Regions from separate parts of the Branchiibius cervicis genome, predicted to be linked through region 1. Evidence: predicted binding sites of a transcription regulator. Region 1 holds the regulator's gene; each other region holds the start of a gene.
What was found. Region 1 encodes HrcA, which represses chaperone genes, less so after heat shock. Its sites were predicted from a motif close to TTNGCACTCGNNNNNNNCGAGTGCNAA; they were not measured.
Positions count from the first base shown of each region.

Region 2: groL (chaperonin GroEL) is a predicted target of HrcA. The motif match lies at 5,779-5,805, and genes of this name have one in related genera.
Region 3: groES (co-chaperone GroES) is a predicted target of HrcA. The motif match lies at 6,003-6,029, and genes of this name have one in related genera.

Region 1 is NZ_JBHSWJ010000002.1:1,998,577-2,008,754, reverse strand. Features, by position in the region: gene ACFQBT_RS10550 (hotdog fold domain-containing protein) at 1-221, shown strand, start outside; gene hemW (radical SAM family heme chaperone HemW) at 221-1,441, shown strand; gene nadC (carboxylating nicotinate-nucleotide diphosphorylase) at 1,597-2,499, opposite strand; gene ACFQBT_RS10535 (L-aspartate oxidase) at 2,496-3,929, opposite strand; gene nadA (quinolinate synthase NadA) at 3,932-4,912, opposite strand; gene ACFQBT_RS10525 (NUDIX hydrolase) at 5,204-6,118, opposite strand; partial or broken gene ACFQBT_RS10520 (DUF3097 family protein) at 6,111-6,970, opposite strand; gene hrcA (heat-inducible transcriptional repressor HrcA) at 7,081-8,100, shown strand; gene dnaJ (molecular chaperone DnaJ) at 8,106-9,233, shown strand; gene ACFQBT_RS10505 (16S rRNA (uracil(1498)-N(3))-methyltransferase) at 9,238-9,993, shown strand; gene ACFQBT_RS10500 (PhoH family protein) at 10,001-10,178, shown strand, end outside.
Region 2 is NZ_JBHSWJ010000002.1:3,056,258-3,066,435, forward strand. Features, by position in the region: gene ACFQBT_RS15820 (class I SAM-dependent methyltransferase) at 106-1,152, opposite strand; gene ACFQBT_RS15825 (class I SAM-dependent methyltransferase) at 1,170-1,913, opposite strand; gene ACFQBT_RS15830 (Type 1 glutamine amidotransferase-like domain-containing protein) at 1,906-2,526, opposite strand; gene ACFQBT_RS15835 (hypothetical protein) at 2,528-2,947, opposite strand; gene ACFQBT_RS15840 (helix-turn-helix domain-containing protein) at 2,964-3,392, shown strand; gene ACFQBT_RS15845 (VOC family protein) at 3,430-3,852, shown strand; gene groL (chaperonin GroEL) at 4,032-5,660, opposite strand; gene ACFQBT_RS15855 (CDP-alcohol phosphatidyltransferase family protein) at 5,896-6,498, shown strand; gene ACFQBT_RS15860 (phosphatidate cytidylyltransferase) at 6,495-7,418, shown strand; gene ACFQBT_RS15865 (1-acyl-sn-glycerol-3-phosphate acyltransferase) at 7,474-8,613, shown strand; gene ACFQBT_RS15870 (3-hydroxyacyl-CoA dehydrogenase family protein) at 8,723-9,316, opposite strand; partial or broken gene ACFQBT_RS15875 (FAD-dependent oxidoreductase) at 9,434-10,178, opposite strand, start outside.
Region 3 is NZ_JBHSWJ010000002.1:2,733,160-2,743,337, forward strand. Features, by position in the region: partial or broken gene ACFQBT_RS14190 (GuaB3 family IMP dehydrogenase-related protein) at 1-565, opposite strand, end outside; gene guaB (IMP dehydrogenase) at 575-2,077, opposite strand; gene ACFQBT_RS14200 (hypothetical protein) at 2,140-3,018, opposite strand; gene ACFQBT_RS14205 (sigma-70 family RNA polymerase sigma factor) at 3,015-3,410, opposite strand; gene groL (chaperonin GroEL) at 3,858-5,471, opposite strand; gene groES (co-chaperone GroES) at 5,558-5,851, opposite strand; gene ACFQBT_RS14220 (NAD(P)H-dependent oxidoreductase) at 6,216-6,755, opposite strand; gene ACFQBT_RS14225 (TetR/AcrR family transcriptional regulator) at 6,852-7,445, shown strand; gene ACFQBT_RS14230 (ribokinase) at 7,451-8,272, opposite strand; gene ACFQBT_RS14235 (nucleoside hydrolase) at 8,269-9,162, opposite strand; gene ACFQBT_RS14240 (class I SAM-dependent methyltransferase) at 9,232-10,178, shown strand, end outside.

The sequences.
Region 1 (10,178 bases):
TGCCACGCGGCATCGAGCTGGAGTACCTGACGAAGACACCGGCCGACGTCACCTGCTGCGCCGAGACCGATCCCTCCGATTGGGCTCACGAGCCGCCGTTCGACGTGCCGGTCCGGGTCACCGCTACCCTCGACGACGGCACCGTGGTGGTGCGCGGCGTCATCCCGGTCTACGTGTCGCAGATCAAAGAGGCGACCGCGAAGGTTGCCCAGTCCGCCTGATGCCCACTCTGCCCGAGGGTGAGCCAGTTCCGGCCGACGGTTCGCTACCCGCCGAAGCTCTGGCCGATCTGGCTGAGCGGAGCTTCGGGGTCTACCTGCACGTCCCCTTCTGCTCGGTGCGTTGCGGGTACTGCGACTTCAACACCTACACGTTGGGCGAGCTGGGCCCGGGAGCTTCCATCTCGTCGTACGCCGATTCGGCCCTGGCCGAGGTCAGGCTGGCTCACCGGGTGCTTGGCGAAACACCCCCGGTATCAACGGTTTTCGTAGGCGGCGGTACGCCGACGATGCTTGCATCGGGTGACCTGGTGCGCCTGCTGGACGGCGTGGCGCAAGAATTCGGGCTGACCGGCGACGTCGAAGTGACCACGGAGGCGAACCCCGACTCGGTCACCCCGGAAAGCCTGCAGCAGCTGGCCGACGGCGGCTTCACCCGCGTCAGTCTGGGTATGCAATCGGCGGTACCGCGCGTGTTGGCGACCCTTGATCGCACGCACGACCCGGCCGGTGTCGATCGCGCCGTGGCCGCCGCGCGCGCCGCCGGGCTGCAGGTCAGCGTTGACCTGATCTACGGCACACCCGGAGAGTCGTTGGCGGATTGGCAGATCAGTCTGGACGCAGCCATCGACCTCGAACCCGACCACATCAGTGCGTACGCGTTGACCGTCGAAGACGGGACGGCGTTGGCTCGCAAGGTGCGCCGCGGTGAGTTGCCGACGCCGACCGGCGACGATGAGGCCGACAAATACGAGCTCGCTGAATCAGTCCTGAGCGCAGCTGGTTTCGGTTGGTATGAGATCAGCAACTGGTCACGGTCCGCGGGCACCCGGTGCCGGCACAACGAGGCCTACTGGTCCGGTGGGAACTGGTGGGGCATCGGTCCCGGCGCGCACAGCCACATCGGCGGAGTGCGCTGGTGGAACGTCAAGCATCCCATGCGGTACGCCGCGTCACTGGCCGACGGCCGCAGCCCGGGCGCAGGTCGGGAACTCCTGGACGAGCAGCAGCAGGAACATGAGCGGATTCTTCTCGGGATCCGCCGGGTAGACGGCCTTGCCCTGGAATCCCTTGACCCAGTGGCGCGTTCCGCGGTCGCCGAGTTGATCTCCGACGGCCTCGTCGCGCCCGGGCCGGCGCTGCGGCGACCCGGCCGGGTGGTCCTGACCCTGAGGGGTCGCTTGCTGGCCGATACCGTCGTACGTCGATTGCTCGCCTGGTAGCGCAGCGAGGCACCATGCCGCACCGGAGCGCGATCACCATCACCGATGCCGACCTCACCGATCCGCGGCTGCCCGCGCGTGCCCTGCACCGATAGGCCAGTCTCAGCGAGCGTCCGGCTGTTCGGGTCCTACCGGCAGGATCCGAACAGTGCGGTTCATGACGCTGGCGTTGTGACCGGGCCGAGGTCACGCAGGTCGAGGCCGAGATCGAGGCAGCGCACACTGTGGGTCAATGCTCCGATCGAGATCACATCGACTCCGGCGTCGGCCAAGCCGCGCACCGTCTCCTCCCGGACGCCGCCGGATGCCTCCACGACGATCGGTGCCGCATGGGCGCGCACCATCGCCACGCCCTGCGCCAGCTCGTCCGGACCCATGTTGTCCAGCAGGACCGCGTGCACCACCGGCGGTCGGCCATCGCTGCGCCGCTGATCGTCGTACTTCAACAGCGTCGCCAACTGGTCGAGGGTGTCGACCTCGACCTCGACGCGCACCAGGTGCGAAGCGTGGTCAGCCAGCCGGTTCAGCACCGGGACGAGGCCGCCGCCGAGGCCGATGTGGTTGTCCTTCACCAGGATCGCGTCATGCAGTCCGAACCGGTGGTTGACCCCGCCACCGGCGAGGACTGCGGCCTTCTCCAGGGCACGTAGTCCGGGTGTCGTCTTGCGGGTATCGGCGATGACAGCGTTCGTGCCGGCGACCAGACCCACGAATCCCGCTGTGCGCGTGGCAATCCCGGTCAGGTGGCCGAGCAGGTTGAGGGCAGTCCGCTCACCGGTGAGGATGGATCGCGCGCTACCGGTGAAGGACCCGATCACGGCTCCTGCCTCGAACGCCTCGCCGTCCCGCAGCTGCCAGTCGACCACGACCGACGGGTCGACCTCGGCGAAGGTCGCCTCGCCCGCCGCTGTTCCGGCCAGCACCCCCGGTTCGCGCGCCACGACGTACGCCGTGCCATGGGCATCGGCTGGCACCGTCACCTGGCTGGTCAGGTCACCGACCAGGCCGAGGTCTTCGGCCAACGCCGTACGAACCACTCGGTACAGTTCCCCGTTCACGCGGTCGCCGCCATCACTGGCTCGTCGGTGCGACGGTGGGCCCCGGCACTGTCCGGATGCGCGAGGGCTGACCGGGCGATCAACCACCCGACGTACGCCGCGTCGCTCGTGGCCGCGTAGGGTGCCAGTTCGTCGATGGCCCGCTGCAGTCCTTCGCCGTCGCGCAGTACGCCGCAGTGGGTATCCAGGGTCGCGCGCACGATAGCAAGAACGGTCGGGTCATCCGTTGAATCGGTCGCTGCCACAACGGAATCGGGGTCAGCGCCGGCGTAGGCCGGCCACGTGTCGTCGAACGTGGCGGCGGAGGCAGCGGCCGCTTTGCCGGTCACTACCGCTTCCAGCAGGGAGTTGGACGCCAACCGGTTCGCGCCGTGTAGGCCGGTGCGACTGCACTCACCCACGGCCCATAGGCCGGGGAGGCTGGTGCGGGCATCGGCGTCGGTGGTGATTCCACCCATGCTGAAATGCAGCGCGGGTCGCACCGGCAGGAGGTCCGTGCGGATGTCCACACCGTGACCGGCGGCGAGTGCGGTGACGGAGGGGAATCGCTCTGTGAGCTGGTGGATATGGCGAGCGTCGAGAACGACCCGCCGTCCGGCGGTCAACTGCTCCCAGACGGCGGCGGCGACGACGTCGCGGGGCTGCAGCTCGTCGACGAACCGGCGACCGTCAGCAAGCAGCGCGGCGCCGGCTCCGCGTAGTGCCTCGGTGAGCAACGGCATCGGATCGGCGCCGACGTCCAGGGCCGTGGGATGGAACTGAACCAGGTGCAGGTCGTCGGTGCGGGCACCGATGCGCGCGGCCAGGGCAACACCCCGGCCGGTCGCGGTGACCGGGTTGGTGGTGTGGGCGAACAGGCCGCCCAGGCCGCCGGTGGCCAGGACGACCCGGTCGGTGCTCAGGTGCTGCACCATGCCGGTGTGCTCATCGCGGACGTCGACGCCGCTGATCCGGCCGCCGTACGTGGTCAAGGCGACCGCGGTGCTGAACTCGCGGACGGTCACCGATGGCAGCCCGGCGACGCGCGCGGACATCACCGAGGTGATGGTGGCACCGCTGTGATCACCGGCGTGGGCGACGCGGTGCCGGCCATGACCGCCCTCGAGAGCCAGATCGAAGTCACCACTCGGCGTACGATCGAATGGCACTCCGAGCCGGGCTAATTCGCGCACCACCTCGGGCGCGGCAGAGGTGATGCGGTCGATCACCTGCCGGTCGCCATAGCGGGCGCCGGCGACAAAGGTGTCGCGAGCGTGCAGCTCGGGCCGGTCGCCCGCGCCGAGGGCGGCGGCGACGCCGCCCTGGGCCCACATCGAAGCCGCGCCGCCGGTGAGGCATCCGGTGGTGATCAGGATGCATGGTGCGGGCGCCAGGGCCCAGGCGGCGGTGAGTCCGGCCAGGCCGGAGCCCACGATGACGACAGGTTCCATGGTTACTTCACCTCCAGCATCCGCTCGATGGCCCGCCGCGCGGGTGCCTCGAGCGCAGGGTCGAGAGTGATCTCGTGCTGACCCAGCTCCAGGCTGCGGCGGATGGCGGTCAGCGTGTTGCGCTTCATGTGCGGGCACAGGTTGCACGGCCGCACGAACTCCACCCCGGGGTTGTCGGCGGCGACGTTGTCGCTCATCGAGCACTCGGTGATGAGAGCGACCCGGCGGGGCTGATTGCGGACCAGGAAGTCCTGCATCTGTGCAGTCGACCCGGCGTAATCGGCAGCGGCGACGACCGGCGGCGGGCACTCGGGGTGAGCAAGGACGGTCACGCCGGGGAAGTCGTCGCGGATGTGGCGGATGTCGGCCGGGGTGAAGCGCTCGTGGACCTCGCAGGCGCCGGGATGGGTGATGACCTCGACGCCTGTGCGGGCCGCGATGTTCCGGGCCAGGTACTGGTCGGGGATCATGATGACCTTGTCGACGCCCAGGGATTCGATGACTTCGACGGCGTTACCGGAGGTGCAGCAGATGTCGCTGGCGGCTTTGACCGCGGCCGAGGTGTTGACGTAGGTCACGACAGGGACGCCCGGGTGCTGGCGTCGGAGCTCGGCGATATCTGCAGGAGTGATGGATTCCGCCAGCGAGCAGCCGGAGCGCAGGTCGGGCAGCAGCACCCGTTTGGCCGGGTTGAGCAGCTTCGCGGTCTCGGCCATGAAGTGCACGCCGGCCAGCACGATGGTGCCGGCCTCGACGGTCTGCGCCTCGCGAGCCAGGGCCAGGGAGTCACCGACGATGTCCGCGACACCGTGGAATACCTCCGGCGTCATGTAGTTGTGCGCCAGGATCACCGCGTCGTGCTCACGCTTGAGTGCCTCGATCGAGCGGATCTCCGGCTCGACCATGGCCCATTCGACCGGCGGGATGTGACTGCGGACCTTGTCGTACGTAGCGATCGACATCTGTGCCCTCCTTGGCGACATGTGCTCATTGCGAGCATTTGCTACAAGTGAGCATAACGGTCTGCCGGGTGGGTGGCGAATCGCGGGGGTGGGTCGAGTGTCCCGGTGAGGTGGGCGTGGAGGGGCCGGGGGCGCCGGGGGTGGGTCGAGTGTCCCGGTGATGTGGGCGTGGTGCGGCCGGGGGCGCCGAGCGTGGGTCGAGTGTCCCGGTGATGTGGGCGTGGAGGGGCCGGGGGCGCCGGGGGTGGGTCGAGTGTCCCGGTGATGTGGGCGTGGTGCGGCCGGGGGCGCCGGGGTCCGACGGCCGCGGGCTCAGCGGGGAAGTGGCAGTTTGGTGCCGGCCTGCTCCCGCTCAGTGAGGACGTCTCGCCGGAACCGGTAGAGCGCGGCGGGCCGGCCGCCGGTGGACCGGGTCGATCCGCCCGTGGGTTCAACCAGATCCTGGGCGGAGATCGCGCGCCGGAAGTTCTGTTTGTGTACGCGTACGCCGCCCAGCGCCTCCACGACCTCCTGCAACTGGCCGAGGGTGAACTCCGGATCCATCAGCTCGAAGACCAGCGGGCGGTATTGCAGCCGCGAACGCAACCGGGATAGGGCCGTGGCCAGGATTCGCCGGTGATCGCCTTTCATGGCTGGCCCCGTGAGGCTCAAAGAGCCTGTACGGCAGGGAGATTCAGCAACCAACCCGGCTTCCCACAGCAGCTCGTAGCGCTGGAGGGCAAGCTCGCTGCGCCAACCGGAACCTTCGAGTCCGAACTGGTAGCTGACCCGCTCCTGGCGAGCCGGGTCCGAGCCCGCCCACCGGCCCAGCGCGGTGTGGATCTCCTGGGACAACCGGTCGGCCGGTGCGTCGTCCGCCACATGCCGGCGGTCCTCCCAGGGCAACAGGTCATAGAGGCTGGCCCAACCGTCGTGTCGGTCGTCGGCCCGCGTCAGGCCCAGGTAGCTGATCGAGATCTCGCGTACCGCGTCGTCGGTGCGACCCAGGTCGGCGAAGGTGTAGAGCTGCTCGACGTAGCCCAGTGTTGCCCCGGTCTGATCCCGGACGAACGCCCGGGCACCTTGCTGGAGCGAGTCGTGGTCCGTGCGCAACGGCCCGGACGGCAGCGCGGGCGGTCGACCGTCGGCCAGGACCCGCGGGACCACCGAACCCGTCGCACCTCCGGTCACCGCCATGACCACCGCGATCAGTTCGGCGCGGATGCCGGCGGCCAGATCCTCAGCCATGACCCGGGTCGGTGACGAAATCGATGAGTTCCTCGACGCGACCCAGCAGTTCCGGCTCCAGGTCGGCGTAGCTGCGGACCGTGCCCAGGATCTTCTTCCAACCCGTCGCCACATCGGCCTGGGTCGAATTCGGCCAGCCGAGCTCGGCCAGGACCCCTTTCTTCCACTCCACCGAGCGCGGAATCACCGGCCACCGCGACCACCCGAGACGCTCCGGACGGACCGACTGCCAGACGTCCACGAACGGGTGACCGACGACCAGGACGTCCGAGCCGCCGTACGCCGCGAGCGCCGCGCGTACGAGGCGATCCTCCTTGCTGCCGCTCACCAGGTGGTCCACCAGCACGCCCATCCGCCGGCCGGGGCCGGGGAGAAGGCGGCGATCACCTCCTCGAGACGGTCCACTCCTTCCAGGAGCTCGACGACCACCCCCTCGACACGCAGGTCGTCACCCCACACCTTCTCCACCAGCTCCGCGTCATGGCGGCCTTCGACGAAGATGCGGGAGCCCACCGCGACGCGGGCGGAGGTGTCGACGGCCACGGAACCGCTCGCCGTACGCGAGGAGCGGGCGGGAGCCGCCGCCGCGCGCGGAGCGGTCAGCACCACCGGCTGTCCCTCGACCAGGAAGCCCGGGCCGAGACGGAACGCGCGGGTCTTACCGTGCCGGTCCTCCAGATGCACCACATGCATGCCGCCGGCCTTCTCGACCCGCACGACGGCGCCGCACCAGCCGGTCTCCAGGTCCTCGACCACCAACCCGGGGTCAGCGGTCTGCTCCCGCGACCGGGTGCGCCCGTGGGCGCGCCAATCGCCGGAGAGCACGTCAGCGCCGTACCGATCAGAGGTCACGACGGCAACGGTAGAGCAACGCACTCTTTTTCAGACGTAGACTTGGCACTCGAGCAACACGAGTGCCAACGAACACCAGTGTCACCGAACTACGCGCGAAGGAGGATGCCGTGAGCGAGGAACGCCGTCTGGAGGTGCTGCGGGCCATCGTCCAGGATTACGTGGCCACTTCGGAACCGGTCGGCTCCAAAGCGTTGCTGGAGCGACACCAGCTGGGAGTGAGTGCCGCGACGGTGCGCGGGGACATGGCCGCGCTGGAGGATGAGGGGCTGATCAGTGCGCCGCACACCTCGGCGGGCCGGATTCCGACGGATGCCGGCTACCGGTTGTTCGTCGACCGACTCAGCACCGTCAAACCGCTCAGCCGGGCGGAGAAGTCCGCGATCCAGACCTTCCTTGCCCAGTCTGTGGACCTGGACGATGTCGTCGACCGCAGTACCCGCCTGTTGGCCTCGCTGACCAACCAGGTCGCCGTCATGCAGTACCCGTCGGTGACCTCGGCGAGCGTGCGACACGTCGAGTTGGTGCCGATGGCCGGCAACCGGCTCCTGGTCGTGCTCATCCTGTCCACCGGGCGGGTCGAGCAGCGCGTGGTGCCGGTGCCCTCGGATCTGAGTGACGAGACCGACCTGCTGGCACAGCTGCGCACCCGGGTGAACGAGGCAGTCGTCGGGCGCCGTCGCACCGACGCCGTCAGCGCGATCAAGGACCTCGCCGTGCCACTGGCCGAGCAACTACCCCAGGCCGACCAAGGCATGCTCAGTCAGATCCTGGCCGAGGTGACCTCCGCGCTGCAGATCCTCGGCGACGAGCGGGTCGTCATGGCCGGCCGGGCCAACCTGGCCAAGTCCGCAACCGACGTCCGCGCCCTGGCGCCGGTCCTGGAAGCCCTCGAACAGCACGTCATCCTGTTGAAGCTGCTCGGTCACCTGGATGGTGACCCCGACAACCTCGTGATGGTCCGGATCGGCGCCGAGAACGACGTGGCCGATCTGCAGAGCACCTCGGTGATCAGCACCACCTACCAAACCGGGGGTCTGGGCGTCGTCGGACCGACGCGCATGGACTACCCCGCCACGATGGCCGCCGTCCGTGCGGTCGCCCGTTACGTCTCAGAGATCCTGGAGTGACATCAGTGAACGACTACTACGGCGACCTGGGCGTCTCCCGGGACGCTTCGCCGGAGGAGATCAAGCGCGCCTACCGGCGACTGGCCCGCAAACTGCACCCGGACGTGAATCCGGGTGAGGAAGCTGCCGAGCAGTTCAAAAAGGTCTCGCAGGCCTACGAGGTCCTGTCCGATCCCGAGAAGCGCCAGTCCTACGACATGGGTGCCGATCCGTTCGCGGCCGGCGGCGGCGGACCGGCCGGGTTCGGCGCCGGATTCTCCTTCTCCGACGTCATGGACGCGTTCTTCGGCGGGCCGGGCGCCGCCGGCGGCGCCGGGCCGCGCTCGCGGGTTCAGCGCGGCCAGGATGCCCTGCTGCCGTTGGACATCGACCTCAAGGTCGCCGTCTTCGGCGGCGCCGAGGACCTGACCTACGACACCGCCGTGGTCTGCCAGACCTGTCACGGTGATGGTTCGCGCCCGGGCACCGGCCGGCGTACCTGCGACGTCTGCAAGGGCGCCGGCCAGGTCCAGCAGGTGCAGCGCACGTTCCTCGGCCAGGTCATGACCGCCCGCGCGTGCCAGGCGTGTCGCGGGTACGGCGAGGTCATCACCGACCCGTGCTTCGACTGCTCCGGCGAAGGTCGCGTCCGCGACCGCAAGACCATCTCGATCAAAGTTCCGGCCGGAGTCGACACCGGCACCCGGATCCAGCTTGCCGGGCACGGTGAGGTGGGGCCGGGTGGCGGACCGGCGGGTGACCTGTACGTCGAGATCCGGGTCAGCAAGCACCCCACCTTCGAACGGCGCCGGGACGACCTGCACTGCAGCGTCAACCTGCCGATGACCGCCGCCGCGCTGGGCACCACGCTGAGCCTGGACACCCTGGACGGCGTGCGAGACGTCGCGGTCAAACCCGGCACACAGGCCGGCGACGTCGTGACGCTCGCCGGTCTCGGGGTCACCCATCTGCGCACGACCACCCGGGGTGACCTGATGGTCCACCTGAACGTGCGCACGCCGACCAAGCTGGATCCCGAGCAGGAGGAGCTGCTGCGGCAGTTGGCCAAGGTCCGCGACGAGGAACGCCCCGAGCCGGTCTTCCAGCGTGCCGACAAGGGCCTGTTCGGCAGGCTGAAGGACGCCTGGAAGTAGTCCGGTGACCGCACCGCTGTTCTTCGCCGACGATCTCGCCGGCGCCCGGGTCGGTGATCGGGTGCTGCTCGCCGGCGATGAGGGCCGGCATGCGGCGACCGTCCGCCGCCTGAAGGTCGGTGAGCCGATCCAGCTCGCCGACGGCGCCGGGTTGGTGCTGAGCGGTGTCGTGGCCTCCGTCGACGGGCCGAGCCTGCAGGTGCGTGTCGAGCGGGTGCGCCGAGAACCGGATCCCGCGCCTTCGTTCACCCTGGTGCAGGCGCTGGCCAAGGGTGATCGGGACGACCAGGCCATCGAGGCGGCCACCGAACTCGGGGTCGACACCATCGTGCCGTGGCAGGCCGACCGCAGCATCGTGCAGTGGCGCGGCCCGCGCGGTGACCGGGCCCTGGCCAAGTGGCGCGGTGTGGTGCGGGCCGCCGCGAAGCAGTCGCGTCGGGCGACCATCCCCGTCGTGGAGCCGGCGATGGACACCAAGGGCTTGGCCCGGCGTACGTCGAGTGGTCGGCTGACGCTCGTCCTGCACGAAGAGGCGACCACCCCGATCGCCGCCGTGGACCTGCCTGCTGACGGGGAGGTGGCGGTCGTCGTCGGACCCGAAGGCGGTATCTCACCCGCGGAACTCGGCGCACTCACCGGCGCCGGTGCGATCAGCGTACGGCTCGGCTCCACCGTGCTGCGCTCCTCCAGCGCCGGCCCTGCCGCGTTGGCGGTACTACTCGCGCGAACCCGGTGGGATGTCGCACAACCCATAGAATGACGAGACGATGACCGATCAGGACCAGCCCACAACACCCACCCACACCGTCGAGATCCCGGCCGGTGTCTCGATGGTCGCGCTCCTCGGCCCGCGTGACGAGTTGCTCCGGACCATGGAACGCGCCTTCCCGGGCCTGGCGATCCACGTACGCGGCAACGCCTTCCGCCTGGAGGGTGACAGCGCCG
Region 2 (10,178 bases), 1.1 Mb from region 1:
CAGCAAGACCAAGACTAGGTGCGCCCACCGACAGACTCGAGGCAGGCACAGGCCAGTGTGGAAAACCCGTCACGGCCCATCACACCTGTGGACAAAGCGCCTGCCTCAGCCCACGCGGACGGCGAGGAACTGATAGTGCCCGCCATCGCCGTACCAACGGCTGACCTCGAACGTGTCCACCGAACCAATCCGCGAAAACGCTTCGCGCACTTGCACATCCGAGCGCTGCACGAAGAGTCGGCCGTGCTCGTCAATCCGTCGAGCCGGCGGTTCGGAGCCCCACAAGCCCACCGATGCGAGTCCGCCGGGACGTACGACGCGCCCCACCTCCGCGACCGCGCGGTCGAATCCGTCGCCGTCCAGATGCATCAACGTGCTCATCGTCCACAACGCATCAAAGGAGTCCTCCTCGAACGGCAGATCGGACGCGCTCGCGGCCATTACCGACAGACCCCGATCGGTACAGATGTCGATCGCCTCGGGCGTGAGATCCACTCCGCGGTAATCCAATCCGGCGTCTTGAAGCACGACCCCGTCACCGCCGCCGCCGCAGCCCACTTCGAGTACCGAGCGGAGGCCAGCCGATCGACACTGCTCGATGAATCCCGCCAGCTGCCGACTCCGGTTAGCGTGCAGAGTGCGCGTGGCGCGGTCCCCGAGTTCCGTTGCGTAGTAGGCAAGGTGGCGGCGCGCTACGGCCGACTCCTCCGACGCCAGAGCCTGTTTCGACCCGCTGGTCGTCGGCCCGAGCACGAGACCTGCCGGCGGAGCCGAGGGCTCGCCCCGCACCGGCGGCACCACGGCCACCTGATACTCGTCCTCGTAGACAACCTCGCCGGGAGCGTCGGACGCGCTCACCGACCACGCCACGCCGTACTTGCTCAGCAAACGGGTCGCCACGTCCACCCGCCGTTGCATCAAAGCCGGCACGGGTGTTTTGAACCAGGTGATGACGCCCAGACTGTTGCCGTCGGCGTACTGCGGCGGCTCCGGCAGATGCGCAACGAACCAGTCGTCGATCGCGAGCCACAGCGCTTCGTCATCCGGGGTCAACCGACCCGCGCGCCGCAGATGATCCACCGCCACGAAGACGCCGACCGGCAGACCCAGCCGCCCGTGGTAATCGGTGTGGACGCGCTCGAACCGCGGCATTGCCCCAGCGTAGGGCGTCAGCGCCCGGGCACCGGCCGCAGTCTGAACATGATGATCCCCAGGTAAGTGTTCATCCACGCCTGTTTGTGCGGAAAGCGTCGCGCCGCTTCTTCCGACAGCCGCGGCTCGACGGCCGTCTCGATCCACAGCCCCGCAGCGGCAATGACGTTCAGCAGGTCCGACATCGTGAAGGTGCGCTTGGTCAGCGTGATCTGATCGTTCCACCCCGTGCGGTAGGTGTACGGCGACCCGGAGAAATACTCTTCGCCCAACCTGGTGCCGTTCTGCTCCGTGCGTTCGATCGCGTAGCGGATCGGTTGGGTGCGGGTCAGCAGGATGAAACCGTCCTCGGTGAGCAGGTCCCGCGCTTGGCGCAGTGTCGCCACCGGATCGCGCGCGTAGCCGAAGGACTGGAGGAACAACACACGATCGAAGCGCCGGCCGGCTACCTCCGGAATGGAGGCCGGATCCGATAGATCACCCTGGATCAAGGTCAGGTCGGCCGGTTGGTCAGGTGCGAACTTGCCGCTGATGTCCACCCCGACACAGTTGACCGCACCGTCGCGCACCAGTGAGGCTAGCTTGCTGCCGTCGCCGCAGCCGAGGTCCAGTACTGATCGTCCCGTGACATCGCCCAGCAACTCGCGTTGCGCCGGCCACTCCACGAGGCGGTCCAACGAGTCTTCGCGCGCCCGCGCTCGTTCGTAAGCACCGGCGAGTTTTCGCCATGCCTCGCCCGCACCGTCGTCCCGGTCAGACAATACGCTCACCTTCTCCGTCTACGACCAGCGCCTGATCGTCCCGCAACGCCCAATACGACTGTCCTGCAGCTTCATACGCCCCGGCCACCTGCCCCAGGAGTTCCGTCTCCGGGTGACCGGGCGAGTTCAGATGAGGCACGACCGGCCGGTCGAGGATGCTCAGCCCGTCGAACCGCACCTCGCCGTACACGCGCCGTGCCTCGTCCACCGGATCGCACACTTCCAACCCGCGCAGACTCGGAGCTAGCACACACGGGCCAGCCGAGAACCCGGCGTACACCACGCCGTCGTGCTGAAGGCGGTCGGTGACCCACCGATCGAATCCACTGCGTGCCATTGCCATTCGTAGGACGAACACGTTGCCGCCACGCACCCAGACGAAGTCAGGTGAGCTCTGAGCGTCGAACCCCGACCGTAGATCGACGTCATGCGCTGTCAACCCGATGGACGCCAATTGCTCGATCTGACGAGCGGTGTCGGCGACCCGACGCTCCTGGTCCGACTCCCCGTCCAGCGCGTTCATGATCACCCAGCCGCGGCGCTCACCGCCGACCATCCGCACGAATTCCTCAGGATGCGAGCCCAATTGGTACGACGACAAGTAGAGCCGCACGTCACCCACCCAGCAGCGCATGCCACTCGTCCAACGCTTCCCGCTGGATCTCCGACAGATCCCGCGCCGGCTCGACGGCAATCCATTGAGCGGACGATGCTCGGAACACGCCCAGCGCGAGTTCCGCGACCAGCCGCGCCGGGGCTGTCGGCACGTGCCGCTCTGTCAGGGCCTGCGCAAGCACCGTGGCCATCTCGCGCTCCTGGAGCGCGGGCTCCGCGTCGAGGATCCGCTGGCGCCGCCGGGAGAACGTACGCCGATCGACTGGGAAGCACCCACCCATACCTTCCAGTGCGGCGGCCAAGAGCGCTGTCTCCGAGGAGGTTTCGGGCTCCGCCCGGACTGCGTCCAGCATCGCGGCCTCCAACTCCGCACCCCCGTCGAAGAGGAGCTCTAGCTTGTCAGTGTAGTGGCGGTACAAGGTGCACACTGGCGTCATGAGTCTGCCCCTCGAGCGACACCTCCTCCGGGCTCGCGACCTCGCCGATCACCGGTACGACGAGCCGATCGGTGTCGCGGACATGGCCGCGGCCGCCGGGCTCAGCCAGGCGCACTTCTCCCGCGCTTTCCGCGAAACGTTCGGGGTCAGCCCGCACGGGTACCTGCTCACCCGTCGCCTCGAACGGGCCGCAACACTGCTGCGCCACACCGACCACGACGTCGCCCGGGTCTGCGTCGAGGTGGGCCTGACCTCTGTCGGCAGCTTCACCACCAGTTTCAAACGGATGTACGGGCAGACACCGACGCAGTACCGCACGCAGTTCGCTGCGCACCCGGCGTTCGCGATCCCCGGCTGCGTCGTACGCCGTGAAACGCGGCCCCAACTGCGCACGTTTCGAGAAGACCCGGCCACCCCCACCTCGTAGCGTCGGTCGCACCGAACCCGCTATAGGAGGCACCCGCGTGAGCATCACCATCTCCACCATCAATGTCTGGGTCCACGACCAGGAGATCGCCCTGGACTTCTGGACCGACAAGATCGGCTTCGAACTACGCTCAGACTGGACCTTCCCCGAGATGCCCGGATTCCGTTGGCTCACCGTCGGCCCCAAGGACCAGCCGGACATCGAGATCGTGCTCATGCCGATCCCCGGCGCGCCCGTGTTCACCGAGGAGCAGCACGACCTGGTCGAGAAGGCCATGTCCTCCGGGTTGATCGGCGCCGTCTTCCTGGTCACCGACGATGTGCGCCGCGATTACGACACCCTGTCCGCCAAGGGCGTCGAGTTCTACGAGAAGCCGGAGGAGCGCCCGTACGGCATCGACTGCGGCTTCCGCGACCCCTCCGGCAACATGGTCCGACTCGCCCAGATCACCATGCGCTAAGTCCCGTCCACGTACGGCGAAGGCCGCCCTCCCGTGGGAGAGCGGCCTTCGCTTCGTGCAGGTGGGATCGCGCGGGCCCGGACTGAGCCCGTTGTCCTACTCCGTCGGGTTCCGACTCCGGCCGTCGACTCGGCTAGCGCCTCGTCGACAACCTTCGCTTCACCCTCGGTCGTACGGACCTAGAAACCCATGTCCCCCATGCCACCGGTCGGGTCGCCCGCCGGAGCAGCCGCCTTCTCGGGCTTGTCAGCGATGACAGCCTCGGTGGTCAGGAACAGCGCGGCGATCGACGCGGCGTTCTGCAGTGCGGAGCGGGTCACCTTGGCCGGGTCGATGATGCCGGACTCGACCATGTTGACGTACTCACCGGTCGCGGCGTTCAGGCCTTCACCGGCGGGCAGGTTGCGGACCTTCTCCACCACGACACCCGGCTCGAGACCGGCGTTCAGGGCGATCTGCTTCAGCGGAGCCTCAGCAGCGACGCGCACGATGTTGGCACCGGTCGCCTCGTCACCTTCCAGCTTCAGGTCGGCGAACGCGACGTCCGTCGCCTGCAGCAGAGCCACGCCACCACCGGCGACGATGCCCTCTTCGACGGCAGCCTTCGCGTTGCGGACGGCGTCCTCGATGCGGTGCTTGCGCTCCTTCAGCTCGACCTCGGTCGCGGCACCCGCCTTGATGACGGCGACACCACCGGCCAGCTTGGCCAGGCGCTCCTGCAGCTTCTCGCGGTCGTAGTCGGAGTCGCTGTTCTCGATCTCGGCGCGGATCTGGTTGACCCGGCCGGCGATCTGCGAAGCGTCACCGGCACCCTCGACGACAGTGGTCTCGTCCTTGGTGACGACGACCTTGCGCGCGCGGCCCAGCAGCTCCAGCTCGGCGGTCTCCAGCTTGAGGCCGACCTCTTCGGAGATGACCTGGCCACCGGTCAGGATCGCGATGTCCTGCAGCATGGCCTTGCGACGGTCACCGAAGCCCGGCGCCTTGACGGCGACCGACTTGAACGTGCCGCGGATCTTGTTGACGACCAGCGTGGACAGGGCCTCGCCGTCGACGTCCTCGGCGATGATGACCAGCGGCTTGCCGGACTGCATGACCTTCTCCAGCAGCGGCAGCAGGTCCTTCACGGTGCTGATCTTGGAGTTGACGATGAGGATGTAGGGGTCCTCCAGGACCGTCTCCATACGCTCGGTGTCGGTGACGAAGTAACCGGAGATGTAGCCCTTGTCGAAGCGCATACCCTCGGTGAGCTCCAGCTCCAGGCCGAAGGTGTTGCTCTCCTCGACGGTGATGACACCTTCCTTGCCGACCTTGTCCATGGCCTCGGCGATCAGCTCACCGATCTGCGGGTCAGCAGCGGAGATGGACGCGGTCGCAGCGATCTGCTCCTTGGTCTCGATCTCCTTGGCGTGGTCCAGCAGCGCCGAGCTGACACCAGCAACCGCGCTTTCGATACCGCGCTTCAGCGCCATCGGGTTCGCCCCGGCGGCCACGTTGCGCAGCCCCTCGCGGACCATGGCCTGGGCCAGGACGGTGGCGGTCGTCGTACCGTCACCGGCGACGTCGTCAGTCTTCTTGGCAACTTCCTTGACCAGCTCGGCGCCGATCTTCTCGTACGGCTCGTCGAGCTCGATCTCCTTGGCGATGGACACACCATCGTTGGTGATCGTGGGGGCGCCCCACTTCTTCTCGAGCACCACGTTGCGGCCCTTCGGGCCCAGCGTCACCTTGACGGCGTCGGCGAGGGTGTTCATACCCCGCTCGAGGCCGCGGCGCGCCTCTTCATCGAAAGCAATCAACTTAGCCATGTGCGGTAGTCCTCCCACACGTCGCGTTACGGGCTGGCCGCACGACGCCCGCGACGGACGAACCGGGCCGATGAACTCACGTCATTCACCGGGCGCGGCTCTCGCCGGACGGCCACTTTTGTCACTCTCAGGACGAGAGTGCTAACGCCATTATTGGCACTCTCGGCCTGTGAGTGCAAACGATCCGACCCCTCAATCGTGCTTGGATGAACGAACGTCACAGGGAAGGGGTCCCGTGCAAGGTCTCTATGCGCTCAAGCCGTGGTACGCACGCCGCCTGAGGGGCATCACCGACGCGGCCGTGCGCCGCGGCATCTCCCCCGACGTCTTCACCGCGATCGGAGTGCTCGGTGCCGCCATCGCCGCCGTGGTCATCTGGCGCGGCTGGTGGTGGGTCGCGCTGATCGCGCTCGCGGTGCGCCTGGCCGGAGCCAACCTGGACGGTGCCGTCGCCCGGGCCCGCGGCGTCAGCCGGCCGTGGGGTTTCGTGCTCAACGAGATCGGCGACCGGGTCAGCGACCTGCTGATGTTCGCCGGACTGACCGCGCTGGCTGCTCGCACGTACGACGGGTGGTCCAGTGCCCAGGTCGGTTACGTGCTGGTGGCTGCCCTGGCCGCAAGCCTGCCGACGTTCGCGTCCCTCGCCGCCGCCGGAGCCGGTGCCGCCCGCCGCAACGGCGGACCGTTCGGCAAGACGGAGAGGTGCCTGGTCGCCGTACTCGCCACCGCCTTCCCCGGCGCCCTCACCTTCTGGGCGGGGCTGATCGTGGTGGGCTCGTTGGGTACGGCGATCGCCCGGCTGACCGCGACCCACCGTGAGCTGGCGGTCGCCGGATGAATCTGCCCAGCGCACTGACCGACCGGTACGTCGAGTTGCTGCACCTGGACCGAAGCTCGCTGCGGATCGACGTCGACGCGGGCCCTTTCTCGGTCCATCTCGGCGGTCGTGGCGTGTTCTTCCTGATCGTCACCGTCGCGATCCTGGCCATCGCCGGGGCCGCGGTACTGGCCTCGGGCAAGCAGGAACTGCGGCAGAAGTGGCTCACCTGGGTGCTGATCCTGCCGGTCGTCGGCATCCCCATCTGGCTCGGCAAGGGCACGACGGCGGCGCTGGCGATCGTGCTGGCGGTGATCGCCAGCGCCGAGTACGCCCGAATGATCGTGTTGCCGCGCCCCGAACGGCTGATCCTGCTCGGGTGCGCCGTCGCCTACCCGTTGCTGGCGTGGCTGCGACCGTCCTACCTCGCACTGGTGCCTTTGGTCGTGCTGTTGTGCGCGCTGCCGTCGATCTTCGAGGGCGACCTGACCGACGGGGTGCGACGGACCGCCTTCACCGGGTTCGGCACCGTCTGGATCGCCTGGTCACTGGCGCACCTGGTGATCCTGTGGGAGAACGCCTTCCTGGTCTGTTTCGCCGCCGCTGCCACGGACGTGGCGGCGTGGTGCGGCGGCAAGGGCTTCAAACGGTTCGCCTGGGGTGCGCGGCCCTTGTCGCCGCTGAGCCCGAACAAAACCGTCGGCGGCCTGGTCGGCGCGGTGCTCGGCGCCGTGATCGTGCTGACCCTCCTGGGCACCATCTCGGTCGGCCTGGTCATCGCGGTCGCCTTCGGTGGTGTGCTGGGCGACCTGCTGGAGTCGATGTTCAAACGACAGGCCGGGGTGAAGGACGCCGGCGACTGGCTGCCCGGCTTCGGCGGCCTCCTGGACCGCATCGACTCCCTGCTGTTGGTGCTCCCGCTCGCGGCGGTGCTGGCGTGAGGTTCCCAAGGGCCAGTGATCGTCCGCATCTGCCGAGTCTGTTGCGCCGCGGGCTGTGGCAGGGGTGTGCGCGCTGGCCGGCGGCTTGTCGGTGACCGGCGACCTGCCGCCCAGCCCGGACGGACGAGGACGGTTGCTGGTCGCCAACCACTCATCGCACGCCGACACCGCCGTGTTGATGGCCGGTCTACCGCCCTCGGGCAAACCGGTCTTCGCCGCGGCGGCCGACTACTGGTTCGACGTGTGGTGGCGCCGCCTGTTGGTGTCCGGGCTGGCCGGAGCGCTGCCCGTACGTCGCCACGAACGCGGCGCGTACGCCGGGCTCTTGCAGGCTGCCCGGGGTGCCATCGACGATGGCCGGACGGTGGTGCTCTACCCCGAGGGCACCCGCAGCACTGACGGAACTGTCAGCGAATTCGCCTCCGGCGCTTCACGATTGGCCCGCGACCTGGAGGTCGACGTCATCCCGGTCGCGTTGCTCGGCACCGGCGACGTGCTACCCAAACGGGGCCGTTTCCGACCGGGCCGGATGGAGCTGCGGATCGCACCGCCGCTGCACGAGCCCACCCCGGAGCAACTGCGCACCCGCGTGACGGCCCTGCTGGGGCAGGGCCCGGCCGCGGCGAAGACCTCCCGGACCTGGCGTGGCGTGCACGCACTGGTGGACAGCCGCTGGGGGCTGTTGCTGGCCGGCGGCTGGGGTTTCGCCGAAGCGATCAGTTGGCCGGTGATGGCGGAGATGTCCCTGGTCTTCTTCGCTGCTGCGGAGCCAGCCCGGATCCCGAAGTTCTCCGGCGCGCTGATCGCCGGCTCCCTGACCGGAGTCCTGGTCACTGCTGTCGCGGCCCGGCACGGTCGCACTTTCCCTGCACCCTGGACGACGCCGCGGATGTGGCGGACCGCGGCGGGCCACCTGGCCAGCGAGGGTTCTCGAGGCATTCTGCACCAGGCTCTGAACGGAGTCCCGGTCAAGGTGTACGCCCGCACCGCCGGCGAACTACGGCTCGAGCTGGTTCCCTTCGCCGGCTGGGTCGCGGTGGAGCGCGGCGCCCGGTTGGGTGCGATCGCCGTCGGCGTGTACGGCGCGGCCACCTTCCTCAGTCCGTGGTTACGCCGGCTCTACGGGCAGTACCTCGCGGCGACGGGCGTCGGCTTCACCGTGGCGATCCGCCAGATCGTCCGCGCCTGGTCCTGAGCCGGACGACGAGCCGAGACCGCTGGCCGCAGTTCGCGGGCTTCATGACTGCGAGTCATGAAGCCCGCGAACAAGGTCAGGCGTGTCTGGTGCTGACCGCCGCGTCGGATCAGACGAAGGTCTCGTCCTTGTCGGCCATCTCCTGCAGCAGGGACGGCACCGCGAACCGGTCGCCGTACCTGTCCTGCAGCTGCCCGGCGCGCGCGATGAAACCCTTCACCCCGTGCTCGTACCCGTTGATGTACTGCAGCACTCCCCCGGTCCAGGCCGGGAAGCCGATGCCCATGATGGAGCCGATGTTGGCGTCGGCCACCGCGGTGAGCACGCCTTCCTGGACGCATTTGACGCTCTCCAGCGCCTCCACGAAGAGCATCCGCTCCTGCACGTCCTCGAACGGGATCGGGTCGGTCTCCGGGAACGTCGTGGCCAACCCCGACCACAACGAGGTACGACGACCGTCGGCGTAGTCGTAGAAGCCGGCGCCCGCCTTCTTGCCCGACCGTCCCTGCGCGAGCATGGTTCGCACGACCCCCGTGCCGGGGTGCTCCTCGTAGTCGTCGCCCGCCGCAGCCGCAGTCGCGTCGGCGATCTTCGCCATCAGTTCCAGGTTCAGCTCGTCGGACAGCTGCAACGGGCCGACCGGGTAACCCGCCTGTGTCGCAGCGCGTTCCAATGACACCGGGCTGACGCCCTCGGCCAGCATGGCCAGACCCTCGTTGACGAAGGTCCCGATGACCCGGCTGGTGAAGAAGCCGCGCGAGTCGTGCACCACGATCGGGGTCTTCTTGATCGCCAGCGTCAGGTCGAAGGCGCGGGCCAGTGTCGCATCCGAGGTCTGCTCACCGCGGATGATCTCCACCAGCGGCATCTTGTCGACCGGAGAGAAGAAGTGCAGTCCGATGAAGTCCGCCGGACGGTCGACTCCTCGGCCAACAACGTGATCGGCAACGTCGAGGTGTTGGAGCACAGCAGCGCGTCGGCGGCGATGAAGGGCGCGATCTCCGCGAAGACCTGCTGCTTCAACTCCGGCGATTCGAAAACTGCCTCGATGACGGCGTCGCAACCCGCAGCATCCTGCGGCGACGCGGTCGGCGTGATCCGCGCCAGCAGCGCCTCGGCCGCCTCCTGGGTCATCCGGCCCCGGCTGACGGCCTTGCTGACCAGTCCCTGCGAGTAGCCCTTGCCGGTCGAAGCAGCCTCCACCGATACGTCCTTCAGCACGACGTCGATCCCGGATTTGGCCAGCTGGTAGGCAATTCCGGCGCCCATCATTCCCGCGCCGAGCACGACGACCTTCGAGACCGAGGTGCGCTCGATGCCCGTCGGACGCGAGCCGCCCTTCTTGATCGTCTGCAGGTCGAAGAAGAACGCCTTGATCATGTTCTTGGTGATCGCCCCACTGGCCAGTTCCACCAGGTAGCGGCTCTCGATGCGAGTCGCCGTGTCGAAGTCGACCTGGGCGCCCTCGACCGCGGCTGAGAGGATCGCTCGCGGCGCCGGGTAGGGCGCCCCTTTGAGCTGCTTGACCAGGACCGCCGGAAACACCGCCAACTGGTCGGCGATCT
Region 3 (10,178 bases), 730 kb from region 1:
GGACGTCGAGCTCGTAGATGAAGCGCTTGAGGTTCAGCGGCTCGGAGTTGCCGGACACGTGCTCGGCGCTGACCGTCGTACCGCGGATCACGAACAGATCCACGCCCGCGTCGACCACGGTCTTCCAGTGCTCCTGGGTGCGCTGAGGTGAGAGGGCACCGGCCACGGTGCAGCCCGAGTCGCGAATCTCCTTCAGGCGCAGGGCGATCAGGTCAGGGCGGATCGGCTCGGAGTAGATCTCCCGCATCCGGGGCAGGGCGTCGCCGGGCGGCAGCTGGGCGATCTCCTCCAGCAGCGGCTTCGGACGCTCGTACCTGGTCCACAGACCCTCGAGGTCGAGCACCGGCAGACCGCCGAGACGTCCGAACTCGATGGCGGACGCCGGTGACATGACCGAGTCCATCGGGGCGGCCATGACCGGCAGGTCGAAGTGGTAGGCGTCGATCTGCCAGCCCAGCGACACCTCCTCCGGGTCCCGGGTCCGCCGCGAAGGCACCACCGCAATGTCGTCGAAGGAAAAGGCGCGCCGTCCGCGCTTGCCGCGGCCGATCTCGATCTCAGTCACAGGACGAGGTTATCCGGCCCAGTAGTTCGGGGCCTCGACGATGCCCTGCACGTCGTGCGGGTGGGACTCCTTCAGACCGGCCGAGGTGATCCGCACGAACCGCCCGCGCGACTGCAACTCCGGCAGCGTGCGGGCACCGACGTAGAACATCGACTGGTGCAGACCGCCGACGAGTTGGCGTACGACGGCCCCCAGGGGTCCGCGGTAGGGCACCCGGCCCTCGATCCCCTCCGGGATGATCTCGTCGTCGCTGGTCACATCGGCCTGGAAGTAGCGGTCCTTGGAGAAGGACTTCTTGCCGCGGGAGGCCATTGCCCCCAACGACCCCATGCCGCGGTAGGTCTTGAACTGCTTGCCCTGGATCAGGATCAGGTCGCCGGGCGACTCCTCGCAGCCCGCGAGCAACGAGCCCACCATGACGGTCGATGCGCCGGCGACGAGTGCCTTGGCGATGTCTCCGGAGTACTGCAGACCGCCGTCACCGATGACCGGCACGCCGGCGGGCTTGCAGGCCTGAGCGGCTTCGTAGATCGCGGTGACCTGCGGGACCCCGACCCCGGCCACGACGCGGGTGGTGCAGATCGAGCCCGGCCCGACGCCGACCTTGACCGCGTCCACCCCGGCGTCGACCAGCGCCTGGGCACCTTCGCGGGTCGCGACGTTGCCGCCGATGACCTGCACGTGGCGGGTCGCGGGGTCCGATTTGAGCTTGCGGATCATGTCCAGCATCAGCCGCGCATGGCCGTTGGCGACGTCGGGGACGATGATGTCGACACCGGCATCGACCAGCGTCGTCGCGCGTTCCCACGCGTCACCGAAGTACCCGACCGCGGCGGCGACCAGCAACCGGCCCTGGCTGTCCTTGCTGGCGTCGGGGAACTGCTCGGACTTCACGAAGTCCTTGACGGTGATCAGGCCGGTGAGGTGACCTTCGTCGTCGATCAGCGGCAGGCGCTCGCGCTTGTGTTTGCGCAGCAGGGCCGTTGCCTCGTCGCGGCTGATCCCGGAGTGACCGGTGATCAGCGGCATCGGCGTCATCATCTCGTTGACCTTGGTGGTGGCCCACTCCGCCAGCGGGGTGAACCGCAGGTCGCGGTTGGTGATGATGCCGATCAGTTTGTTGTCGACGTCGACGACCGGCAGACCGGAGACGCGGTAGCGCCCGCACGTCTCGTCGAGCTCCTCCAGCGTCGCGTCCGGGCCGATGGTGACCGGGTTGGAGATGATGCCGGTCTGCGTACGCTTGACCAGGTCGACCTGCTCGGCCTGGTCCTGGATCGACAGGTTGCGGTGCAGGACACCGATACCGCCCTGGCGCGCCATCGCGATCGCCATCCGTGACTCGGTCACCGTGTCCATGGCGGCGGACACCAACGGCACCTTCAGCGTGAGTTCGCGGGTCAACTGGGCGGTGGTGTCGACCTCGCTCGGGATGACGTCCGTTTCACCCGGCAGCAGCAGGACGTCGTCGTAGGTGAGGCCCAACTGGCCGAAGTGGTCGGGAATCTCCATTACCCAATCGTACGGCGATCACGGGAGTGCTCCGGGTCACAACCGGATGGCGCCTGGCCGGGTCAGCGGGACGTGTTGGCGGCGCTCGACGAGGAGGTACTGAAGACGGACGTGCTGCTGGAACCGGACGGCGTCGACGAGCCGGTCGCCGGCGGCGAACCGGTCGTCGACGGCGTACCGCTGGTGCTCGACGACGGCGTCAGCTTCGGGGTCGCGGTCGGCTCGTCCGGGTCGCTGGACGACGAACTGGTCGGGCTCGGCGAGACGGTCCCGAAGACCGGGGCCGTGCGGGTCGGCGTACCCGAGGAAGTGGACGTGCCGGTCGGCGTGGGCTTGCCGGTCGACGTGGGCTTGCTGGACGGCGTCGTCGTGGTCGAACTCGGCGTCGGCTGGGCGGTACTGGCCGCGGACGGCGCTGCCGCACGGGGCCGGGGAGCACTCACCGGTACACCGGGCAGGTGGGTGTGGATGCTCGGCGGCACCAGGGAGGGGACGTGCGTCGCGAGGTCACGGGTCGAGTCGTCGCGCGACGTACCCGAGGTGCGGGTGGGGTCGACCGTCCACGGCGTCGAGGGATCGGTCGAGCGCGGCGGAGCGGACGACGGCGGCGGTCCGACCACGGCGGGCGCACCGGACTCACCCCAGAAGCCCTGGGTGACCTGACCCAACTGGTGCAGGACGGGCAGTTTGGTCCCGGTGACCGCAGCGGCGACACCGCCGACGGACAGCGTGCCGAGCACGACGGTGGTCGTCAGGCCGATCCGCAGCGCGCGGGAGTGCCGGGCGTGCCGACCGGCCCGCGGCAACGCCGTCGGGTTGTCGATCTCGGTGGTCCAGGACGATAGCAGCCCTGTCAGCTCGTCGCCGCGGACCCGGTTGCGAGCGCCGAGGGCGTCCAGGAGCTGGTCGTCCTCGTGGATCTGGTCGAAGGAGGGCGTCACTGATCCGCCTCCTGTTGCTTCAGCAGCGTCTCGCGCAACTTGGCCAGCGCGCGGTGCTGGGCGACCCGGACCGCGACCGCAGTCATCCCGAGGGAACTGGCGGTCTGCTCAGCGGTCATCCCGACGGCGACCCGCAGGGTGAGGATTTCGCGCTGCTGCTCGGGCAGCGTGGCCAGCAGGTCCCAGACCCGGACAGCCTCATCGGCGCTGATGGCGCGTTCCTCGGGGCCCGGCGCCAGATCCTCGACGGCCGGGAACTCCTCGGTCGGGATCGGGTCCTTCATGGCGCCGCGGCGTACATCGGCCACCTTGTTGGCGGCGATGCGGTAGACGAACGCTTCGAAGGGCAGGCCGCGGTCGGTGTACCGGGGCAATGCCATCAGCACGGCCACACACCTCCTGCGCGACGTCCGCCGCTACGTCAGTGGCCGCTGCGTACCTGCCCAGCCGCGCACGTGCGTAACGCAGCGACAGCTGGTGGACAGCGGCCATCAAATCGTTGGTCGCGACGTCATCGCCGTGCCGGGACTGCGTCACTAGATCACGCAGGGGGTCTGCGCGTTCTCCGGTGATATCGCGCCAGCGGGCGGAAGTGTTACGGAAGTGGGGTTGGATTCTGCGGCAACGTCGCCGGTCAGACGTGGTTTGCGTAGCGGGCCGAGGCTCACTGCACCACTCCTCACCGACGGGTTCGTTGGCTTCTGTTGAATGCTCAACCCTTCAACCATAGGCATGCGGACCCCTGCCTGAGCAAGTCCGCACGATTTCTTGTGTATACCCCTTCACGAGATGCGCCCGCCACTGCCGAAGCAGTGACGGGCGCCGCAGACGTTGACCTACTAGTGGCCGTGGCCGTGACCGTGACCGGCCTCAGCCTCTTCCTCTTCGGGCTTGTCGACGACCAGCGTGTCAGTGGTCAGCACCATCGAGGCGATGGAGGCCGCGTTCAACAGCGCGGACCGGGTCACCTTGACGGGGTCGATCACACCGGCACCGACCAGATCGCCGTACTCACCGGTGGCGGCGTTCAGGCCGCTGCCGACGGGCAGTTCGCCCACCTTGGAGACGGCGACGTAGCCCTCGAGGCCGGCGTTCTCGGCGATCCAGCGCAACGGCTCGACGACGGCCTTGGCCACGATGGAGGCACCGGTGGCCTCGTCGCCCTCGAGCGCAAGGTTCTGCAGCGCGGCGGCGGCGTGGACCAGAGCGGACCCGCCACCGGCGACAATGCCTTCCTCGATCGCGGCGCGGGTCGCGGAGACGGCGTCCTCGATGCGGTGCTTCTTCTCCTTCAGCTCCACCTCGGTGTGCGCGCCGACCTTGATCACGCAGACCCCGCCGGCAAGCTTGGCCAGCCGCTCCTGCAGCTTCTCGCGGTCCCAGTCGGAGTCGGTGCGCTCGATCTCGGACTTCAGCTCGGCCACGCGGCCGGTGACGTCCTCGGCCGCACCCTGACCGTCGATGATCGTGGTGTTGTCCTTGGTGACTACCACGCGACGGGCCTGACCCAGCACCTCCAGACCGACCTGGTCCAGCTTCAGGCCGACCTCCTCGGCGACGACCTGGCCGCCGGTGAGGATCGCGATGTCCTGCAGCATCGCCTTGCGCCGGTCACCGAAGCCCGGTGCCTTGACCGCGACCACGTTGAAGATGCCGCGGATCTTGTTGACGACCAGCGTGGACAGGGCCTCACCGTCGACGTCCTCGGCGATGACGACCAGCGGCTTGCCGGACTGGGCGACCTTCTCCAGCAGCGGCAGCACGTCGGCGATGGCCGAGATCTTGCCCTGGTTGATCAGGATGTAGGCGTCCTCCAGGACGGCCTCCATGCGCTCGGCGTCGGTCACGAAGTAGGCGCTGATGTAGCCCTTGTCGAACTGCATGCCCTCGGTGAAGTCCAGCTCGGTGGTGGCCGTGGCCGACTCCTCGATGGTGATGACACCGTCCTTGCCGACCTTGTCGAACGCGTCGGCGATCAGGCCGCCGATCGTGTCGTCCTGAGCGGAAAGCCCTGCGACAGAGGCGACTTCGTCACGACCGTCGACCTCACGGGCGTTGGCCAGCAGGCGGTCGTTGACCGCGGAGACGGCCTTGTCGATACCTCGCTTGAGGCCGGCGGGGGCCGCACCCGCGGCGACGTTGCGCAAGCCCTCCTTGACCATGGCCTGCGCGAGGACGGTCGCGGTCGTCGTACCGTCACCGGCCACGTCGTTGGTCTTGGTGGCCACTTCCTTGGCCAGCTGCGCGCCGAGGTTCTCGTAGGGGTCCTCGAGCTCGACCTCACGGGCGATGGTCACGCCGTCGTTGGTGATGGTGGGGGCGCCCCACTTCTTGTCGATCACGACGTTGCGGCCCTTGGGGCCGAGCGTGACCTTGACCGTGTTGGCCAGGGCGTCGACTCCGCGCTCCAGGGACTTGCGAGCCTCGTCGTTGAATTCAAGCGTCTTTGCCATTACAGATTCCTTTCGTCAACACAGGCGCCCCGGTCCCGTGGGCCCGAACATGGGCGCACGAGCCGGGGCGCTGCGTGTGAGGTTCGTCAGCCGACAACCGCGAGGACGTCGCGCGCGGACAGGATCAACAGCTCCTCGCCGCCGTACTTGACCTCGGTGCCGCCGTACTTGGAGTAGATGACCTTGTCACCCACGGCGACGTCCAGCGGGACGCGCTGGCCCTTGTCGTCGATGCGGCCGGGGCCGATCGCCAGGACTTCGCCCTCCTGGGGCTTCTCCTTGGCGGTGTCCGGGATGACCAGACCGGACGCGGTGGTCTGCTCGGCCTCGACCGACTTGACCACGATGCGGTCTTCGAGCGGCTTGATGTTCACCGACACGGTGGGACCTTCCTCTTCGATTCGTTGCGTTGGAGGGTGCGTCCGCCCCGTAGTTTCCGCCGGTTTCGCGGGGCCGCCGTCGCGGGGGTCGACCCTGGTCTGCCGTTAGCACTGTCCGAGGCGGAGTGCTAACTCTGAATCTAGGCGGGCGCTGGCACTCATGCAAGCCGAGTGCCAACCCTTTCCCGTACGCCGAGAGCGAACCCCCGCGCGCAACCCACCTCGGGCTCAGGGGCACCTTCGGTCCGGCGCCGATTTTGAGGAGATCGCGGGTTCTGAGGCCGCTGCACGCGGCAAGCAACCTCAGAACCGACGCACTCCTCAGAATCGCGCGGGCCATGCGTCGCGGTCGGGGCTACCTTCCTCAGGCTGCCGCGGGCGCTTCCGCTTCCACCAGGGCCAGCAACGCCGCAGCGAACTTGTCCTGCACCTCGGCGCCGAAGACGTCGACGTCGATGGCCGTCTGCGACACGATGGCGTCCTCCAGCACGTGCGCGCCGGCGATCCTGGCCGAGCGCGCGGCGTCGGCATGCGACCACTTGCCGCCGAACGGCGTCGGGGTCGCGCCGATCACGGTGAAGGGCTTGCCCACGATGGCTCCGGCACCGTAGGGACGCGACAGCCAGTCGATCGCGTTGTTGAGCACGGCCGGCATGGTGCCGTTGTATTCGGGGGTGACCGCCAGCACGCGGTCGGCAGCGGCCACCTTGTCCCGCAGCGCCACCGCGGAGGCCGGCACCTGCGATGCGTTGTCGATCTCCTCGTTGTAGAACGGCAGATCGGCCAGGCCGTCGACGATCACTAGCTCCACGCCCTCGGGCGCGTTGTCGCGCAGGGTCTCGGCCAGGCGGCGGTTGACGGATTCAGCGCGCAGGCTGCCGACGAGGACGGCAACGGTAGTCATGGATTCTCCTCAGAAGTCTGTGGTGGGGTACGCTGTCGATTAAACGGACCGCGGTCCGCTTTGTCAATTCCGCTGCATCGTAAAGTGATCCACGTCATGTCACAGCCCCCGCCGCTTCCGATCGCCTTCGGCCTGCCCACCGAGCGCGCCGACGCCGCACGCAACCGAGAAGCACTCCTGTGCGCGGCGCGCCGCCTGGTGGCGGCCGAGGGAGCCGACGCCCTGACCATGGACCGCCTGGCCTGCGAGGCCGGTGTCGGCAAGGGCACCGTCTTCCGGCGCTTCGGCTCCCGGGAGGGCGTGATGGGCGCATTGCTGAACGAGCACGCCCGCGCCTGGCAGGAGCGCGTGTTGTCCGGCGAGCCGCCGTTGGGCCCGGGCGCACCGCCTCGGGAACGACTGGTCGCCTTCGGAGCATCGTTGATCGAGCTCAATCTGGCCGGCGCGGAGTTGATCGCGGCGGCCGGCGATGCCGTGGAGCGCTCGTTCGCGATGGACAGCTTCGTCGCGACCCATGTGCGCTATCTGCTGCGAGCTGCGGGCGCTCGCGGTGATCTGCCCCTGTTGGCCGTTGCGCTGATCGCTCCGCTGGACCGCCGCATCCTCGAGCAGCAGGTCCGCCTCGAGGGCATTGATCGCGACCGGATCCTGGCCGCCTGGACCGACCTGGTCGACCGCCTCCTGACCTGACCCTGTCAGATGGCGCCGTCCGGTTGGGCGCCCTGCCACGAAACCGCCTGCGCACCAGCGGCGTTGGCCTCGCGCAACGCATCCGCATCACCGAGACCGCCGGCCAAGGCGGCAGCAAGGGCACCACAGAACGCGTCGCCGGCGCCCGTGGAGTCGACCACTCGGCGTACGGCGATCCCCGGCTCCCGCGCCACCTCACCTGAGCCTCGGGTCCAGGTGGCACCCTGCGACCCCAGCGTCGTGACCACCGACGCCGGCCGCAGACCGGCATCGGTCAACTGCGCCGCCTCGGTCTCGTTGACGATCACAGGATCGGCCAGGGCGATCACGTCAGCCGGCAGATCGGCGTACGGCGCGAGGTTCAGCACCACCCGCACGCCGGCCTCGTGGGCGGCCCGGGCTGTCTCCGCCACAACGGACAACGGCACTTCCAGCGACGCCAGGAGCACCTCGCCGCTCACGAAGCCCGCTGGCACCGAGGCGCTTTCGTTCGCCCCCGGGATGACGATGATGGAGTTCTCACCGTCGTCGGACACGGTGATCAACGCGGTGCCGGTGGGCCCGGCCGTCGTGGCGTCGACCTGGTCGGCGTCGATCCCCGCGTCCTGCAGGCGGGAGATGTAAGCCCAGCCCAGCTCGTCGTCGCCCACACAGCCCACCATGACGACCTCGGCACCCGCGCGACGGGCCGCCATGGCCTGGTTGCCTCCCTTGCCACCCGCGAAGCGGCCGTCCGAGCGGCCCAGGATGGTCTCCCCGGGTGCGGGGTGGTGGGGCACGCGGGTCACCAGGTCGACGTTGAGTGCGCCGAGCACGTAGACGGTCATCGCAGCGTCTCCTGCCACAGGTTGGCGTATCGGATGGCGTCGACCGCCAGCGCGACGTCGATGCGCGGCGCCGGCCCATGCGGATCGTGGCTCATGTCGCCATCCCAGTCGCGCCGATCGACAATGGTGCGCCCGCGCGACCACGAGCCGCCCAACTCCACCCGCATCGGCCGTTCCTGGGTGGTGAGCCCACCCGGATCGATGACCGCGCAGACGGCCCCGGCATCGCCGATAGTGGCCTCGTCGCGGTGGAAGCGATCGCACTGGAAGGTGATCAGCGCGCCGCCCAGCCGGGCCGCGTCCGAGCCGGTCAGGGCGGCCGCTTCGGCCCGGGTGACCACCGGTGCGTAGAACACGTCGAGCCCGTACATCGTCACCGGCACTCCCAGCTCAGCCGTCGCGGCCAGGACGATCGCCGCCGCCTCGGGATCGTGGAAGACGTTGAATTCCGCTGAGGCGGTGGCGTTTCCGACATCGGCCGCGCCGCCCATGAAGACGATGCGTTCGATCTTGCCCGCGACCTGCGGGTAGGTGCGCAGCAACAGCGCGATGTTGGTCATCGGCGCCAGCGGGATCAGCGTGATCCGCTCGGCGGAGGCGAGCAGCGTGTCGCGCAGCAGTTCCACCGCGTGCCGCGGGTCGGAGCCGCGCTGGGCGGGCGGCCACCCGAGATCGCCCATCCCGTCCTCACCGTGCACGTGCCGGGCATCCACCGGTGTCTCCAGCAGCGGCCGATCCGCGCCGCGGGCGACCGGGACGTCGTCGCGACCGGCGGCATGCAGGGCGATCAAGGTGTTGCGCACGACGTCGTCCACCGGCGCGTTGCCGCCGACGCAACTGACCGCGCGCAGGTCGAGGGAGGGTGTCGGGCCGCGAGGAGCAGCGCGCATGCATCGTCGACGCCGGTGTCGACGTCCAGAATCACCGGGAGGGCAGTCATATGGGCCAAACTAGCGACCATGGATCCCGCTCTCGTCGCGCGCCTCGCGACCGGTGAGGGATGGGGCCTGTTGCAATCGTTGCCGCCGTACGACGAGCAGGCGGCGATCGCGCTCGGCTCCCGCCTGCGGGCGGACGGTTTCGATCCCGATCTGGTGGCCGCTGCGCTGACCCAGTCCCGGCTGAGAGCCCGCGCGGCAGTGAAATTCGGTGACGCCGTCCAGCAGATGCTCTTCACTGCCGACGGCGTCGAGCAGGCCACGCGCGGCCGGATCGCTGCACTGCATGCGTCACGGTTCGCGAATGCCGGGGTCGAGACCGTCTTCGACCTGGGCTGCGGCATCGGGGCGGACGCCATCGCCTTGGCGCAGGCCGGTCTGCACGTGCACGCAGTCGATGCCGACGAGACGACCGCCGCGGTGGCCGCGGTCAATCTGCGACCGTGGCCGCGGGTTTCCGTGCAGCATGCGCGCGCCGAGGACGTCATGTTGCCTTCCGGTGAAGCGGCCCGCAGCACCGGCGCATGGCTGGACCCGGCCCGGCGGACACCCGGCGTCACCGACGCGAAGGGGCGCACTCGGCGTACGTTCTCCCTCGAGGAGCTGGCACCGAGTTGGGACTTCGTGCTGGATGTGGCTCACCGGCTACCTGCCGTGGGCGCCAAGCTCAGTCCGTCGATGCCGCACGCGGCTGTCCCGAGCGATGCTGCGGCAGAGTGGGTTTCCTATCGCGGTGAAGTTCTCGAATGCGCCATGTGGTGGGGCTCCCTCGCGCCGGTCAAGGGGCGTAGCGCGGTCGTCGTCCTGGACGAGCACGCCCCCGAACGCATCACCGAGGCCGACGCCGCGGACGCCACGCACGACACAGCGCATCTCGATCAGGTGCGCGGGTTCCTCTATGAAGCCGACCGGGCCGTGATCCGCGCCGGGCTGACCGGGGCCCTGGTCAACGCCGTCGACGGCCGCGA